2 linked regions of the Variovorax paradoxus EPS genome follow. The main gene of each other region encodes a partner of the protein of the gene in region 2 in a complex. Links are inferred from orthologs where the notes say so. Each region holds a gene or a part of one and is shown on either strand. Other genes may lie near its edges.

Region 1 (4,184 bases), 3.3 Mb from region 2 along the record:
ACACGCTGGTCGCCTGCATGGTCGGGCCGGGTTTCGACTTTGCCGATTTTTCGATGGTGCCGCCCGACAGCGACGAGGCGGCGTCGATGCGGCACCACTGGCCCGAACTGGCCGGAATGCTCTGACCCTTTTCAGCCGCGGCGGGCCTTGACGGCCTGCGACAGCGTCTCGAGCACCTGCGTCGAATCGTCCCAGCCGATGCAGGCGTCGGTGATGCTCTTGCCATATTCGAGGCCCGAGAGCTTGTCCTTGCCCGGCGTGAACTTCTGAGCACCGGCCTGCAGGTGGCTCTCGACCATCACGCCGAACACGCGGTTGGAGCCGTTGGCGATCTGGCCCGCGATGTCCTTGGCCACGTCGATCTGCTTCTGGTGCTGCTTGGAGCTGTTCGCGTGGCTGCAATCGACCATCAGCGTGGGCGGCAGCTTGGCCGCTTCGAGGTCCTTGCAGGCGGCTTCGACGCTGGCGGCGTCGTAGTTCGGCGCCTTGCCGCCGCGCAGGATTACGTGGCAGTCGCGGTTGCCGTTGGTCTGCACGATCGCGACCTGGCCATTCTTGTGCACCGAGAGAAAGTGATGGCCGCGGGCCGCGGCCTGAATGGCGTCGGTCGCGATGCGGATGTTGCCGTCGGTGCCGTTCTTGAAGCCGATGGGGGCCGAAAGACCCGAGGCCAATTCGCGATGCACCTGGCTTTCGGTGGTGCGCGCGCCGATGGCGCCCCAGGAGATCAGGTCACCGATGTACTGCGGCGAGATCACGTCGAGGAACTCGCTGCCCGCCGGCAGGCCGATGCGGTTGATGTCGATCAGGAGCTGGCGCGCAATGCGCAGGCCTTCGTCGATACGGAAGCTCTCGTCCAGGTACGGGTCGTTGATCAGGCCCTTCCAGCCGACGGTGGTGCGCGGCTTCTCGAAGTACACGCGCATCACGATCTCGAGGGTGCCGGCGTATTTTTCGCGCTCGACCTTCAGGCGCCTGGCGTAGTCGATGGCGGCGGCCGGGTCGTGGATCGAACAGGGCCCCATGATCACCAGCAGCCGGTCGTCCTTGCCATCCATGATGTTGTGGATGTTGCGGCGGGTGCCCTCGATCAGCGTTTCGACCGACGTGCCGCGGATCGGGAAAAAGCGGATCAGATGTTCAGGAGGGGGCAGCACGTTGATGTCCTTGATGCGTTCGTCGTCGGTCTTGCTGGTTTTTTCGACGCTCGCATACCAGCTGTCGCTGGCGGGGGCAGTGTTCGTGCTCATGGTGCTTTTCCTTGTTGGAGTGAAATCGTCAGGGCATAAAAAAACCGCCGGGGCTTGAGGCGCCGGCGGTTTTGGGAGGGTGTTCGTTTGCTTTACGCGCTCGCCTCTCGTCCGCCGGAAACCGGGAACCAAAAGAAGGCAAAGAAATAAGCGCGGAGGGCGGACATAGGGGCGGAATGTAGCACGGAAAATAAAGACCCGGTCAAGCAGCCGGGCCCAGGGGGGGGTTTACCGATAGCCCGATTCATTGGCGTTGTGAATGATCCAGATCAGGTTGCCGCCGGTGTATTCACCCATGCCGCCGCCCGCGAAGATCAGCCGTCCCTGGCCCTTGTAGGTCATCTCGAAACGATGGCGATCGCTGCCGAAATAGAAGGGAATGAAGGCCTTGCCCGTCACGTAGGCGCCCTGGTCGGTCGGCGGGCCGGCGAGGTCGGTGACCTGCTTGGCGCTCATGCCGATCTGCAGGCGGGTGAACTTGCTGTTGCGCGCCGGGTTGCCGGTGATCTCACCTTCATAGCCGTTCAAGCCCTTGACGGTGCGGCCGCTGCCGGCCTCGACCTTGGAGGAATCGGTCACGTTGCCGCGAGCGTCCATGCCGGCCTTGGAACCGCTGGGCGCCGCGGGCGCTGCAGCAGCGGGTGCCGGTGCGGCGGCGGGCTGGCTGCCCGAACCGCCTCGCGAAGCGCAACCAGCGGTGGCCAGCGCCACCACGGCGGTCACGGCCCACAGCACGGCGGGCGAATTGATCCTGTTCCCCATTGAAATGCTCCTCGATTCGTCGTTCGGAAAAAAGAGCGCAGCTTAGCAACCGAAGGAAACAGCCGGCAAGTGACGAAAGTCCTAAGCCGTTCCACCTACCGTTAGACCGTCGATGCGCAGCGTGGGCTGCCCGACGCCGACCGGCACGCTCTGGCCTTCCTTGCCGCAGGTGCCCACGCCGGAATCGAGCGCCATGTCATTGCCGATCATGGTCACGCGGGTGAGCGCGTCGGGGCCGTTGCCCACGATGGTCGCGCCCTTGACCGGGTACTGGATCTTGCCGTTCTCGACCCAGAAGGCCTCGCTCGCCGAGAACACGAACTTGCCGCTCGTGATGTCGACCTGCCCGCCGCCGAAGTTGGTGGCGTAGAGGCCCTTCTTGATGCTGGCCACGATTTCCTGGGGGTCCTTGTCGCCGCCCAGCATGTAGGTGTTGGTCATGCGCGGCATCGGCACGTGGGCGTAGCTCTCGCGGCGGCCGTTGCCGGTGGGCTTGACCTTCATGAGGCGGGCGTTCATCGAATCCTGGATGTAGCCCTTGAGGATGCCGTCCTCGATCAGCACGTTGCGCTGGCTGGCGTTGCCCTCGTCGTCGACGTTGAGCGAGCCGCGGCGGTCGGCGATCGTGCCGTCGTCCAGCACAGTGACGCCCTTGGCCGCCACGCGCTGGCCGATGCGGCCCGAAAACGCGCTCGAGCCCTTGCGGTTGAAGTCGCCTTCCAGGCCGTGGCCGATGGCCTCGTGCAGCAGGATGCCGGGCCAGCCGGAGCCGAGCACCACAGTCATCTCGCCGGCCGGGGCCGGGCGGGCGTCGAGGTTGGTCAAGGCGGCCTTCACGGCCTGGTCGACGTATTCGGCGATCTTCTCGTCGTCGAAGTAGGCAAGGCCGAATCGCCCGCCGCCGCCGCCGGAGCCAACTTCGCGGCGGCCGTTCTGCTCGGCGATCACGGTGACCGACAGGCGCACCAGCGGGCGCACGTCGGCGGCCAGCGTGCCATCGGCGCGCGCCACGAGCACCACGTCGTATTCGCTCGCCAAGCCTGCCATGACTTGCGCCACGCGCGGATCGCGCGAGCGCGCCAGCTTCTCGGTCTTTTCGAGCAGCTTGACCTTGGCCGTGCTGTCGAGCGTGGAGATGGGGTCGACGCCGTTGTAGAGCGACCGGCTCGAGGCAATCTTGCGGGTCGGCGTCTTCACGCGGCCGGTGCGGCCGGCGGAGGAAATCGAACGGACCGTGCGGGCCGCATCGAGGAGCGAGGCTTCGGAAATGTCGTCCGAATAGGCGAATGCGGTTTTCTCGCCGCTGACCGCGCGCACGCCGACGCCCTGGTCGATGCTGAAGCTGCCGGTCTTGACGATGCCCTCTTCCAGGCTCCAGCCTTCGCTGCGCGTGTACTGGAAGTAGAGATCGGCGTCGTCCACCTTGTGCGAGGTGATCTCGGCGAGGGCCTTGCTCAGGTGCGATTCGTCGAGTCCGAACGGCGTGAGCAGGAGTTGTTGGGCTGTTGCCAGGCGCTCGATGGTGGGTTCGCGAGAGATCATGACTGCCATTCTAGGCAGCCACCCTCTTCCGCGCCGCCCCCAAGGGCACTCGGGCGCCTAGTTCTGCGCCAGCTTTCGGGCCCGGGCGATCGACATCAGGATGCCCAGCCCCAGCCCCAGCGTCACCATCGCCGTCCCGCCATAGCTGATGAACGGCAACGGCACCCCCACCACCGGCAGGATGCCGCTCACCATGCCCATGTTCACGAAGGCATACGTGAAGAAGATCATCGTGACCGCCCCCGCCAGCAGGCGCGAGAACAGGGTCGACGCACTGGTTGCGATGGCCAGCCCGCGGAAGATGAGAAGGATGAAGGCCGAGATCAGCGCCAGGTTGCCCACCAGCCCGAACTCCTCGGAATAGGCGGCGAAGATGAAGTCGGTGGTGCGCTCGGGAATGAATTCGAGGTGCGTCTGCGTACCCTGCATGAAGCCCTTGCCGCCGACGCCGCCCGAGCCGATGGCGATCATCCCCTGGATGATGTGGAAGCCCTTGCCCAGCGGGTCCTTGCTCGGGTCGAGCAGCGTGCACACGCGCTGCTTCTGGTAGTCGTGCAGCACCCGCCAGTCGACGCCGTCGGTGCACAGCTTCGATTCGAAGCTCACGATCAGCGTCACCGCGATGGCGCC
Region 2 (11,014 bases):
GAGTTCGGAGGCGACGATGGGCAGCGTCTTGGCATCGGACGTGGTGAGCATCAGCGCGATGAGGAATTCGTTCCACACCAGCACGAAGCCGAAGGCGATGGCACCGACCAGCGAACGCGCGGCAATCGGCAGCGAGACGCGAAAGAAGATCGCGTAGGGCCCGTAGCCATCGACGCGCCCTGCTTCTTCCACCTCCTTGGGCACCGCCTTGAAGGCCGGAATCGCGAGCCAGATCACGGTGGAGAGCGTGAGCAGCGTGTAGGTGACGATGAGCGCGAAGCGCGTGTCGTACAGCTCCAGCTGCAGCCAGATGACCATGAGAGGAATGGCCACCGCCACCGGCGGCAGGAAGCGCATCGACAGCACGAAGAACTGGATGTCGTCCGCCCAGCGCAGCGGATAGCGGGCCAGCGCATACGCGGCCGGCAACCCGAGCACCGCGCCGATGACGACGGCCGCGCCGACCACGAGGATCGAGTTGATGAGCCCCTGCGCCACAGCCTCGCGGCCCAGCACGTAGGCGTAGTTCTCCAGCGTGGGCGTGAAGAAGAACTTCGGCACGGCCGAGACGATGTCGACCCGGTTCTTGAACGAGTTGAGGAAAGTCCAGAGCACCGGCACCAGCGCGGAGAGGCCGGCGACGACGAGCACCAGCCGCGCGAGCAGCGTGCCCACGGACAGCGACGATTGCTTTTTCATGACGAGGGCCTCGTCCATTTCCAGATATAGGTGAAGGCCACGGTCGAGGCGACCATCATCAGCACCGCCATGCTCGATGCGTACGAGATGCGCCCCGACTCGATGAAGCCCTGCGAGAAGGCGTACATGTCCAGCGTCTCGGTCGAGATGCCGGGGCCACCGCGCGTCATCACGTAGATGAGGTCGAAGGCCCGCAGCGACTCGACCATCTTCACGAAGGTGAGGCTGATGAGCGGCGCCTTGAGCATCGGCAGCGCGACGTAGGCGTAGACCTCCCAGGTCTTGGCGTGGTCCATGCGCGCGGCCTCGAAGGGCTGGGGCGGCAGGGTTTCGAGCAGCTTGAGCACGATGACGGCGAAGAACAGGCCCCACTGCCACACGTCCACGAAAGCGACGGTGAGCAGCGCCGTGAGCGGATTGGCCAGCAGGTCCAGCGGCTCGCCGGTGATGGCCTTGTACGGATACGTCAGCAGGCCGAACAGCGGATGGAACGCGAACTTCCAGACGAAAGCCGCCGACACGCGCGGCAGCAGCACCGGCACGATGAACAGCATGCACAGCGCGTTGCGCCAGCGCGGCGTGGTGTTCTGGAACAGCAGCACGCCCAGCAACACCGCGACGGCCATCGTGGAAGTGACCGTCAGTACTTCCCAGATGAGCGAGACGCTCACCGAGTTCAGGAAGCGCCGGTCGGAGAAGAGCTGCACATAGTTCGAGAACCAGACCCAGCCGATATCGGCCTGGCCCAGCTCCCGGTCCTGCAGCGAGATGACGATCGCGAAGATCGTCGGCACCAGGGCGAGGACCGCCAGCACCAAGAGGCCCGGTCCGATGAAGACGACCGGCAGCCGGGTCTTGTTGTTGCTTCGCGTCGTCTTCACTTCTTGCGCCGTGCGATCAGCTGCTTCGCATAGGCATCGAGTTCATCGAGCCCGCCCTGGATGTCGGTGCGCGAGCCAGTGACCAGCTCTTCGAGAATGATCCCCCAGCGATCGCCGAGATCAGGCCATGCCGGGTCCTGCCAGAAGTTCACCGCGGTCACCTTGCTCGTGTCGGCCAGGGCCTTGCCCAGATCGGCGCCGTAGCGCTTGGCGAACTCGGGGCTGCCCAGCACGCTGGTACGGTTGAGTTCGCTGAACTGGCCTTCGGCCAGGCGGCGCTGCTCCTGCTTCTTGGAGGTGGCCCAAGCTACGAAGAGGCCCGCGCACTTCTTCGCTTCTTCGGTCTTGTTGGCCTTGGTGCCAATGGCCAGGCCGTGGCCGTAGCCGCCGCCGGTGAGCGGAGAAGGCGGCGGCAGGTAGGCGACCTTGCCGATGACGGTGGACATCTTCGGATCGAGCGCATTGCCCGCGAGCGGCGTCGACTCGACCAGCAGCGCGACCTTGCCCGCAAGGAAGGCGCCGGTGGATTCGTCCCAGCTGCCGGTCTTGGTGCCGGGTGCCGAGTACTTGAAGAGTTCCAGGTAGGTCTGCGTGGCCTTCACCGCGGCGGGCGAATTGAAGACGGGCTTGTCGCCATCGAACCACTGGCCGCCGTTGCCGCGGAAGAACGGCATCCAGCGCCACACGTTGGCACCGGAGCCGCGCTGGCCGCGCAGGGCCACGCCGTAGATGCCGTTGGCCGGGTCGTTGAGCTTCTTTGCTGCAGCGACGAATTCGTCGAGCGTGGTGGGCGGCTTGACGCCGGCTTTTTCCAGCAGGTCCTTGCGGTAGACCAGCAGGTCGCCACCGCCGGTGAGCGGCGCGAACCAGGCCTCGCCCGCGAAGGTCGCGACCTTCTGGCGGCCAGGGTCGAAGTCGGCGTAGTCGTAGTCGGCCGGGTAGTACTTGGCGAGCGGCACGATCCATTTCGACTGCGCGAACAAGGGCACGTTGGCCTCGTCGACGTAGTACACGTTGTACTTGCCCACCGTCGATGCATCGGCGCGCGTCTTGGTGCGGCGGTCGTTTTCGTTGAGGTTGTCGATGGTGAACGAGGCGCCGCTCAGCGCCTTGAATTCGTCCTTGTACTTTTCGAGCAGGGTGAGCCCGTCGCGCGGCTGGGAGAGCACACGCACATCGTCCTTGCAGGCCTGCTGGGCCTGAACCTGGCCGGCTGCGGCCAGTGCCGCCAGCAGCAGTGCGCCAGCGGTGATGCGGCGGGTGTTTCGTTGGGTCATTTGTTTGTCTCCTTGGTTCCTTGTGAGGGTGACGAAGCGTATGCAGCCAAGGCCCGGCCCCGCGTACACGCGCGCCGGGGGACTGGTATTTCGATGACCAGCGGACTTGGGGTTTAGCCGGAGACAGGTGGTACCAAGTCCGGCGAGAAGTGAAAGAAGGCGGCTGCAACGCTGGGCGATTGGGCCTCCCTCGCTCCGATTCACAAGGCAGCGGCTTCCATTCGGCGCGCCCTGATCAGTTGCAAGTTAAAACTCGAATGCTAAAATTTTTTGGTATTTTTTTAAAACCAGATTTAACGTTCTACCCGACTGTCCTTTTTCCGGAAGCGCCATGACCCACTATCGAACCGCCACCACCGGGCGGCTGAAACCGAACATCGATTCGGCTGCAGCGCGGGGCGCTGCCGCGCCCGTCATCTCCGCCGCGATGGCGCTGCTGTTCGCGGTCGCCTGCGGGCTTGCGGTGGCCAACGTCTACTACGCCCAGCCGCTGCTGGACACGCTCGCTGCCACCTTCGGCATCCGCCCCGCGACGGTCGGCATCGTCATCACCATCACCCAGGTTGGCTACGGCCTCGGCCTGCTGCTGGTCGTTCCGCTGGGTGATCTCGTCGACCGGCGGCGGCTGATCGTGGGGCAGTCGCTACTGTCGGTGATCGCCCTGCTCTGCGTCGCGCTGGCGCCCAGTGCCTCGATGCTGCTGCCGGCGATGGCCGCGGTCGGCGTGCTGGCCGTCGTGACGCAGGTGCTGGTCGCCTACGCCGCGATCATGGCGCCGCCGGGCGAGCGCGGCCGGGTGGTGGGCATCGTGACGAGCGGGATCATCGTCGGCATCCTGCTCGCGCGGGCGGTGTCGGGCACGCTGTCGGATCTCTTCGGCTGGCGCTCGGTGTACCTGGTGTCGGCCGCGGCCACGCTGGTCGTCGCCGGCCTGCTGTGGAAGGCACTGCCGCGCAACGTGCGGCCGGCAGTGCGCATCCCGTATCCGCAGCTGATCCGCTCGGTGTTCACCCTCTTCGCCGAGGAGCCCGTGCTGCGCATCCGCGCGGTGCTCGCGATGCTGATCTTCATGGCCATCACGATGCTGCTCACGCCGATGGTGCTGCCGCTGACGGCGCCGCCGTTCTCGCTCTCGCACACACAGGTGGGGCTGTTCGGCCTGGCGGGCGCGGCCGGCGCACTGGGTGCTGCGCGGGCGGGTCGCCAAGCGGACCGCGGACGGGCGCAGCACACCACCGGCATCGGGCTCGTGGTCATGCTGCTGTCGTGGGGGCTCATCGCGCTGCTGCCGTGGTCGATCTGGGCGATGGTGATCGGCGTGGTCACGATCGACTTCGGCCTGCAGTCGGTGCACGTCTCGAACCAGAGCCTCATCTATCGCGTGCGTCCGGAAGCGCAGAGCCGGCTCACGGCCGGCTACATGATCTTCTATTCGATCGGTTCCGCGACCGGATCGATCGCCTCGACGATGGTGTACGCCCATGCCGGCTGGAACGGCGTCTGCATTGCGGGCGCAATTACCAGCGGCATTGCATTGGCGTTCTGGGCCCTGACCCGGCACCTGACGCCGGCGGATTCACCGCGCTGAAGACTCAGGTCGTGGTCGTGGTCGTGGTCGTGGTCGCCGCGAGCGGCGTGTTCTGCGCCGTCCGCAGGCCGAAGCGGTCCTGCGCCTGCTGACGGTAGGCCGAGGGCGTCATGCCCTTGAGATGCAGGAATCGCCGGTTGAAATTCGCGAGGTTCGCGAAACCCACCTCGTAGCAGATGTCGCTCACCAGCCGGTCGGAGGTCTGCAGCATCTCGCAGGCCTTCGTGATGCGCAGCCGCGTCACAAAGTCGGTGAAGGTGCTGCCCATGTGCCTGTGGAAGTAGCGCGAGAAGCTGCTCTCGGCCATGTTGGCCACCGCGCACACGGCCGGCAGCGAGAGCTCTTCGGTCAAATGCGCATCGAGGTAGTCGAGCACGCGGCGCATGCGGGTGTTGGCGCTCGGGTCATCGTCCAGCGGGCCGGCCGCGCTGGATATCTGGCGCCAGTCTTCCCAGTTCGCGAGCTCGTGCAGCACCCCGATGAATTCCGAGAGCCGGGCCATGCCCTCCTGGGCCTGCACCCGCGCGAAGCGCTCCCGCATGCGCGCACTGATGCCAAAGAACTCGATGCCCAGCCGTGCGCGGTCGAGCATCGGCAACACGGCCTCCAGCTCGGGGAACAGGCCCGAGGCCTTGCGCAGCGGCTCGTCGCGGAAATGAATGACCATGCTGCGGTCGGCAATGCCCTCGGGCGGCACGTCGTGCGAGATCCAGGTGTGCGGCAACCGTCCGCCGACCAGGGCGACATACCCCGGCTCGAAGCGTCCGATGTGATTGCCGACGTAGGCATCCCCGCTGCTGCGGTTGATGATCTGCAGCTCGTATTCGTCGTGGTAGTGCCAGCAATCGAACGGCCATGGAACGCCGTGCTGCAGGCAGCGCACCGAACTGCCGCCCGCCGGCTCGAAACCGAGCCGGGGGTCGCGCATCAGCTCATGCTCGAGTTCCGGCTTTCTCGCATTGTTGTATTTGCTCATGGCGTCTCCCTGGGTGTGACCACGGGTTGCTTTCGAGCATGCGACGTTGCCGGTGCGGGCAGAAGGCGCCCGTCAGGCGCCAGCCACCTTCATGCGGTTGACCAGAATCGACCCCGTGGTCTTGGCGCCGAAAGTGTAGGCATCCGCGCCGATGGCTTCAATGCCCATCAGCATGTCCTTCAAGTTGCCGGCGATGGTGATCTCCTGCACGGGGAAGGCGATGCGGCCCTTCTCGACCCAGAAACCGCTCGCGCCGCGCGAATAGTCGCCGGTCACGTAGTTCACGCCCTGCCCCATCAGCTCGATCACGAAGAGGCCGGTGCCCAGCTTGGCGAGCATGGCGTCGAGGTCGTCGCCGTGCTTCGTCAGGCGCGAACTCAGCGTCAGGTTGTGCGAGCCGCCGGCGTTGCCAGTGGTCTTCATGCCGAGCTTGCGGGCCGAATAGGTCGAGAGAAAATAGCCCTCGAGCCGGCCGGCATCGACCACCTTGCGGGCGCGCGTGGTCACGCCTTCGTCATCGAAGGGCGAACTGCCCTTGCCGCGCATCACATGCGGGTCTTCGGCAATGTCGATGTGCTTGGGCAGCACCGGCTTGCCGAGCGAATCGAGCAAGAAGGTGCTCTTGCGGTACAGCGCCCCGCCGCTCACCGCCTGCACCAGCCCGCCCAGGAGACCCACGGCCAGCGGCGACTCGAACAGCACCGGGCATTCGGTGGTCTTGATCTTGCGCGACTTCAGGCGGCTCAAGGCCCGTTCGGCGGCGTAGCGGCCCACGGCCTGCGGGCTCGCGAGTTCGTCGGCCGAACGCATGGAGCTGTACCAGGCGTCGCGCTGCATGTTGTCGCCCTTGCCGGCGATGGGCGCCACCGAGATCGAATGCCGCGAGCTGGCGTAGCCGCCGCGGAAGCCATGCGTATGGGCGCTGAAGAAGTGGCTCTGCTGGGCCGAGACGCCAGCGCCTTCGCTGTTGGTGATGCGCTTGTCGGTCGAGAGGGCTGCCGCTTCGCATTCCAGCGCCAGCTTGGCGGCCTGCTCGCTGGTCGCGTCCCAGGGATGGAACAGGTCCAGTTCGGGGTGTTCCTTGGCGATGTCTTCCTCGTCGGGAAGGCCGCTGACCGGGTCTTCGGCGGTGAAGCGGGCGATGTCGTAGGCGGCCTGCACGGTCTGCTTGATGGCGCCCTCGGAGAAATCGGAGGTGCTCGCGTTGCCGCGGCGGTGGCCCACGTAGACCGTGATGCCGAGCGACTTGTCCCGGTTTCGCTCGACGTTCTCGAGTTCGCCCTTGCGAACCGAGACGCTGAGGCCGCAGCCCTCGGAGGCCTCGGCGCCGGCATCGGTGGCACCGAGCTTTTTGGCGTGGGCCAGGGCCGTGTCGACCAGGTTTTCGAAGAAGGAGCGGCTGTAGGCGAAGCCGGAATCGGCGCGCGAGGAGGATGTCGTCATGTGGTGGCTATGATACTTGCGCCCCCCATTTCCCGGTTTTCCCCCAGCTTCCCGCTGTCTTCGCTGTCCTGTTGCACGCATTGCAACGCCGCACGTCGCGGCCCAGAATCCACCCACATGTCCCGCAAACCCAAAAAAGGCTATTTCGTCCGTGGCCAGTTCGTTGCCGAAGGCAGCGAACTCGACCTGGAGCTCAAGCGCGAGCTCAAGGGCACCGACGATGCCAGCCGCACCGATCTCAAGCGCGAAAGCGACGAACTGCAGAAGCTCGGCACCGAGCTGCTCACGCTGCGCGCCGCCCTGTTCGACGCCCTCCAACTGGACGAAAAACTGGTCGACGCCATCGCCGAGGCCAAGCGCATCACCAACTTCGAGGGCAAGCGCCGCCAGATGCAGTTCATCGGCAAGCTGATGCGCAAGCTCGACGAGCCCACGCTGGAAGCCGTGAAGCTCGCGTTGACCGAGCAGAACAGCACGCCGGCCGCCGAAACCGCCGCCCTGCACGAGGCCGAACGCTGGCGCGACCGCCTGATCGCCGACGACGACGCACTCGGCGGATGGATCGAAACCCACCCCGCCACCGACTCCCAGCAACTGCGCGCCCTGGTGCGCCAGGCCCGCAAGGACATGAAGACCGGCCCGGCCGGCGAAGCGCCGCGCCAGGGCAAGGCCTACCGGGAAATCTTCCAACTGGTGCGGGAACAACTGGCAGTGCACGGCGGTGACGACCACGCCGCGGCCGCCGCCGCGCAAGACCGGGAAGAAGACGCATGAGTTCGTCGCAGTTCGATCCGGTCCGCATCGGCATCGTCTCCGTCAGCGACCGCGCCTCCAGCGGCACCTACGAAGACAAGGGCCTGCCCGCGCTGAAGGAATGGCTTGGCCGGGCGTTGAAGAACCCCATCGAATTCGAGGCCCGGCTGATCCCTGACGAAGCCGCCCTGATCAGCGCCACGCTGATCGAACTGGTCGACGCCGGCTGCTCGCTGGTGTTGACCACCGGCGGCACCGGCCCTGCCCTCCGGGACGTGACCCCCGAAGCCACCCTGGCCGTCGCGCACAAGGAAATGCCCGGCTTCGGCGAGCAGATGCGCCAGATCAGCCTGCGCTTCGTGCCGACCGCGATCCTGTCGCGCCAAGTGGCGGTGATCCGCGACAAGAGCCTCGTCATCAACCTGCCCGGGCAGCCCAAGTCGATCGCCGAAACGCTCGAAGGGCTGAAGGATGCCGACGGCACGCAGCTCGTGCCCGGCATCTTCGCGGCGGTGCCCTACTGCATCGACCTGATCGGCGGGCCGTACCTCGAGACCGACGACGCGGTCTGCAAGGCCTTCAGGCCGAAATCGGCGATCCGGCCGGCGCGCTGAACGCTTTCCCGCTGGCTACTTGACCAGCGTCAGCAAAGGCGCGCCCTTGTCCTTGACCATCGTCACCAAGAACTTCGCGGGCTTGGTCTTGCTGGCGTTGCGGCCGACGGTGTGGATGTCGCCCGGGCCTTCGTAGAACGTCTGGCCGGGGGTCAACGTGACCTCCTTGCCGCCCTTCACGCCCATCACGATCGATCCTTCGAGCACGTAGATGAAGGCGTGGGCATCGTGACGGTGGACCGGATCGACGGAGCCCGGCGGAAAGTCGACGATGAACGAGATCACCTCCTTGCCTGGCATGTCCGCCAGGTCCTTCGTCATGAGGACGGTCGCGGCGGCTTCGGGTGCGGCCAGGGCGGGCACCGCGGCGAACATGCCGAGTGCGAGACCGAGGGAGATGCAGGTTTTCTGCAAGCGGGTCATGGGTTGTCTTTCCGGCCCGTGTGGTGGGCCTTGAATCAATGAATGAATAGTTCAGCAGGTCGCCGGCGGCTCAGGCACGCGCACGCTGCGCGAGCCAGTCCGCGAAGCGGGTCGTCCCGAGGCGCGGGCCGGTGCCGGGCGTCAGCGAGCGGTCGTCGAGCTGCACGCCGAAGTAGCTGGCCTCGGCGTCGGTGACGACCGGCCGCTTGTCGCCGGTCGCCGCGAACAGGCGGCGCACCAGCGCGTCGAGCGGAACAACCTCCGGTCCCGCGATCTCGATCCGACGCCGCGCGGGCGATTCGCCCACCACCACGGCGAGTGCGGCGGCGACGTCGTCCGCCGACATCGGCTGGATCAGCGCGTTCGACAGCCGCACCTCGCCGTCCCGCACGCTCCCGTCGGCGATGCCGGCCACGAACTCGAAGAACTGCGTGGCCTGCACGATGGTCCAGGGCACGGGCGAGGCCTCGATCAGTTCTTCCTGCCGCTGCTTGGCGCGGAAATAGCCGCTGGCCAGCAGGCGGTCGGTGCCGACCACCGACAGCGCGATGTGGTGCGCGACGCCCGCCTCTGCTTCGGCGGCGAGCAGGTTGCGGCCTGCGGTGTCGAAGAAATGCAGCGCGGGCTCATCCGCGAACGACGGCGAATTCGCCACGTCGACGACGATGCGCGCACCCGCGAGCGCTTCCCTCAGGCCCTCTCCGGTAAGCGTGTTGACGCCGGTGGATGGCGAGGCCGCAACGACCTCGTGGCCCGCCTGGCGCAGCAGCACGGCAAGCTTCGAGCCGATGAGGCCGGAGCCTCCGATGATGACGATTTTCATGATCGATTCCTGGTGAATGGCGAAAGAAGCACCTCTGTCCGGAGGCGCCTGTTCCTTAGACGTCCGGCGTCACGGGTTTGTGACAGGCCAGGCGAAAAACCAGGAAATCGACCCGCTGCGCTCCTAGGGCAGCTCCATCGACATGGGTCGGGCCTCGCGCCTGCGGGCCTCCTCTAACGCTTTGTCCTCATCGCGCCGGTGGGCAATGCGATAGAGCAGCGGAAGCACCAGCAGCGTCAGCGCGGTCGAAGAAAGGATACCGCCGATCACCACCGTCGCCAGCGGCCGCTGCACCTCGGCGCCGGTGCCGGTGGCAATGGCCATCGGCACGAAGCCCAGCGACGCGACCAGCGCCGTCATCAGCACCGGCCGCAGCCGGGTGAGCGCGCCTTCGCGGATGGCCTCGTCCAGCGGCAGCCCGCCCTCGCGCAGGTTGCGGATGAACGAGATCATCACCAGCCCGTTGAGCACCGCCACGCCCGAGAGCGCGATGAAACCCACCGCCGCCGAGATCGACAGCGGAATGTCGCGCAGCCACAGCGCCACGATGCCGCCGGTGAGCGCGAACGGGATGCCGGTGAACACCAAGAGGCCGTCCTTCAGGTTGCCGAACATCGCGAACAGCAGCGTGAACACCAGCAGCAGCGACACCGGCACCACCACCTGCAGCCGCTGCGTGGCCGAGGCGAGGTTCTCGTACTGGCCGCCCCACACGGTCCAGTAGCCGGTGGGAATGGTCACCTGGCGCATCGCCGCTTCGGCCTCGGCCACGAAGGAGCCGAGGTCGCGGCCGCGCACGTTGGCGCTCACCACGATGCGGCGCTTGCCGTTCTCGCGGCTCACCTGGTTGGGGCCCGGCGCGAGTTCCAGCGTGGCGACTTCGCCGAGCGGGATGAAGCTGGTGCGCAATCCCTCGGCGCCCGCGCCCTTGGGCAGCGCGACCGGCAGCCGCTTGATCGCCTCCAGGTCGGTGCGCAGGTTCTCTGGCAGGCGCACCAGGATGTCGAAGCGCCGGTCGCCGTCGAACAGCGTGCCCGCCTCTCGGCCGCCGACCGCGATGGAAATCGCGTCCTGCACGTCGCCCACGTTGAGGCCGTAGCGCGCGGTCTTCTGGCGGTCGATGTTCACCGTGAGCATCGGCAGGCCCGTGGTCTGCTCGACCTTCACCTCTGCCGCGCCGGAGATGCCGGTGAGCACCTTCGACACTTCAGCGGCCGTCTTGTCGAGCACCGCCACGTCGTCGCCGAAGATCTTCACCGCCACGTCGCTGCGCACGCCGGAAATCAATTCGTTGAAGCGCAACTGGATCGGCTGCGAGAACTCGTAGTTGTTGCCCGGCAGCTTCTCGACCTCTTCCTGCACCGCCGTCAGCAGTTCCGAGCGCGTGCGCTTCGGTGCAGGCCACTCGCTCTCGGGCTTCAACATGATGTAGCCGTCGGAGATGTTCGGCGGCATCGGGTCCGATGCAATCTCGGCCGTGCCGGTGCGCGCGAACACGCGCTCGATCTCCGGGAATTTCGCCTTCAGCGTGCGTTCG

What was found.
Region 1: the proteins of pmbA (region 2) and tldD are in contact, whole or in part, in a solved structure (PDB 5NJ9), measured with the Escherichia coli proteins. The link is inferred for Variovorax paradoxus EPS from one-to-one orthologs.

What each region holds. Positions count from the first base shown.
Region 1 is NC_014931.1:1,114,416-1,118,599, reverse strand. Bases 1,325-4,184 are described here. They hold tldD (metalloprotease TldD), read right to left. Parts: upstream 3,555-4,184; coding sequence 2,094-3,554; downstream 1,325-2,093. Other genes in these bases: rodA (rod shape-determining protein RodA), read right to left, coding at 3,612-4,184; VARPA_RS04985 (hypothetical protein), read right to left, coding at 1,479-2,012. Also shown: VARPA_RS04995 (cupin domain-containing protein), read left to right, coding at 1-125; VARPA_RS04990 (3-deoxy-7-phosphoheptulonate synthase), read right to left, coding at 132-1,250. UniProt on the Escherichia coli protein: Metalloprotease involved in CcdA degradation. Suppresses the inhibitory activity of the carbon storage regulator (CsrA).
Region 2 is NC_014931.1:4,389,424-4,400,437, forward strand. The notes cover bases 4,680-7,586. They hold pmbA (metalloprotease PmbA), read right to left. Parts: upstream 6,865-7,586; coding sequence 5,494-6,864; downstream 4,680-5,493. Other genes in these bases: VARPA_RS20320 (helix-turn-helix domain-containing protein), read right to left, coding at 4,680-5,421; yjgA (ribosome biogenesis factor YjgA), read left to right, coding at 6,982-7,586. Also shown: VARPA_RS20300 (carbohydrate ABC transporter permease), read right to left, coding at 1-675; VARPA_RS20305 (carbohydrate ABC transporter permease), read right to left, coding at 696-1,580; VARPA_RS20310 (ABC transporter substrate-binding protein), read right to left, coding at 1,577-2,857; VARPA_RS20315 (MFS transporter), read left to right, coding at 3,189-4,445; more of VARPA_RS20320, read right to left, coding at 4,450-4,679; more of yjgA, read left to right, coding at 7,587-7,638; mog (molybdopterin adenylyltransferase), read left to right, coding at 7,635-8,231; VARPA_RS20340 (cupin domain-containing protein), read right to left, coding at 8,247-8,654; VARPA_RS20345 (SDR family oxidoreductase), read right to left, coding at 8,725-9,477; VARPA_RS20350 (CusA/CzcA family heavy metal efflux RND transporter), read right to left, coding at 9,601-11,014.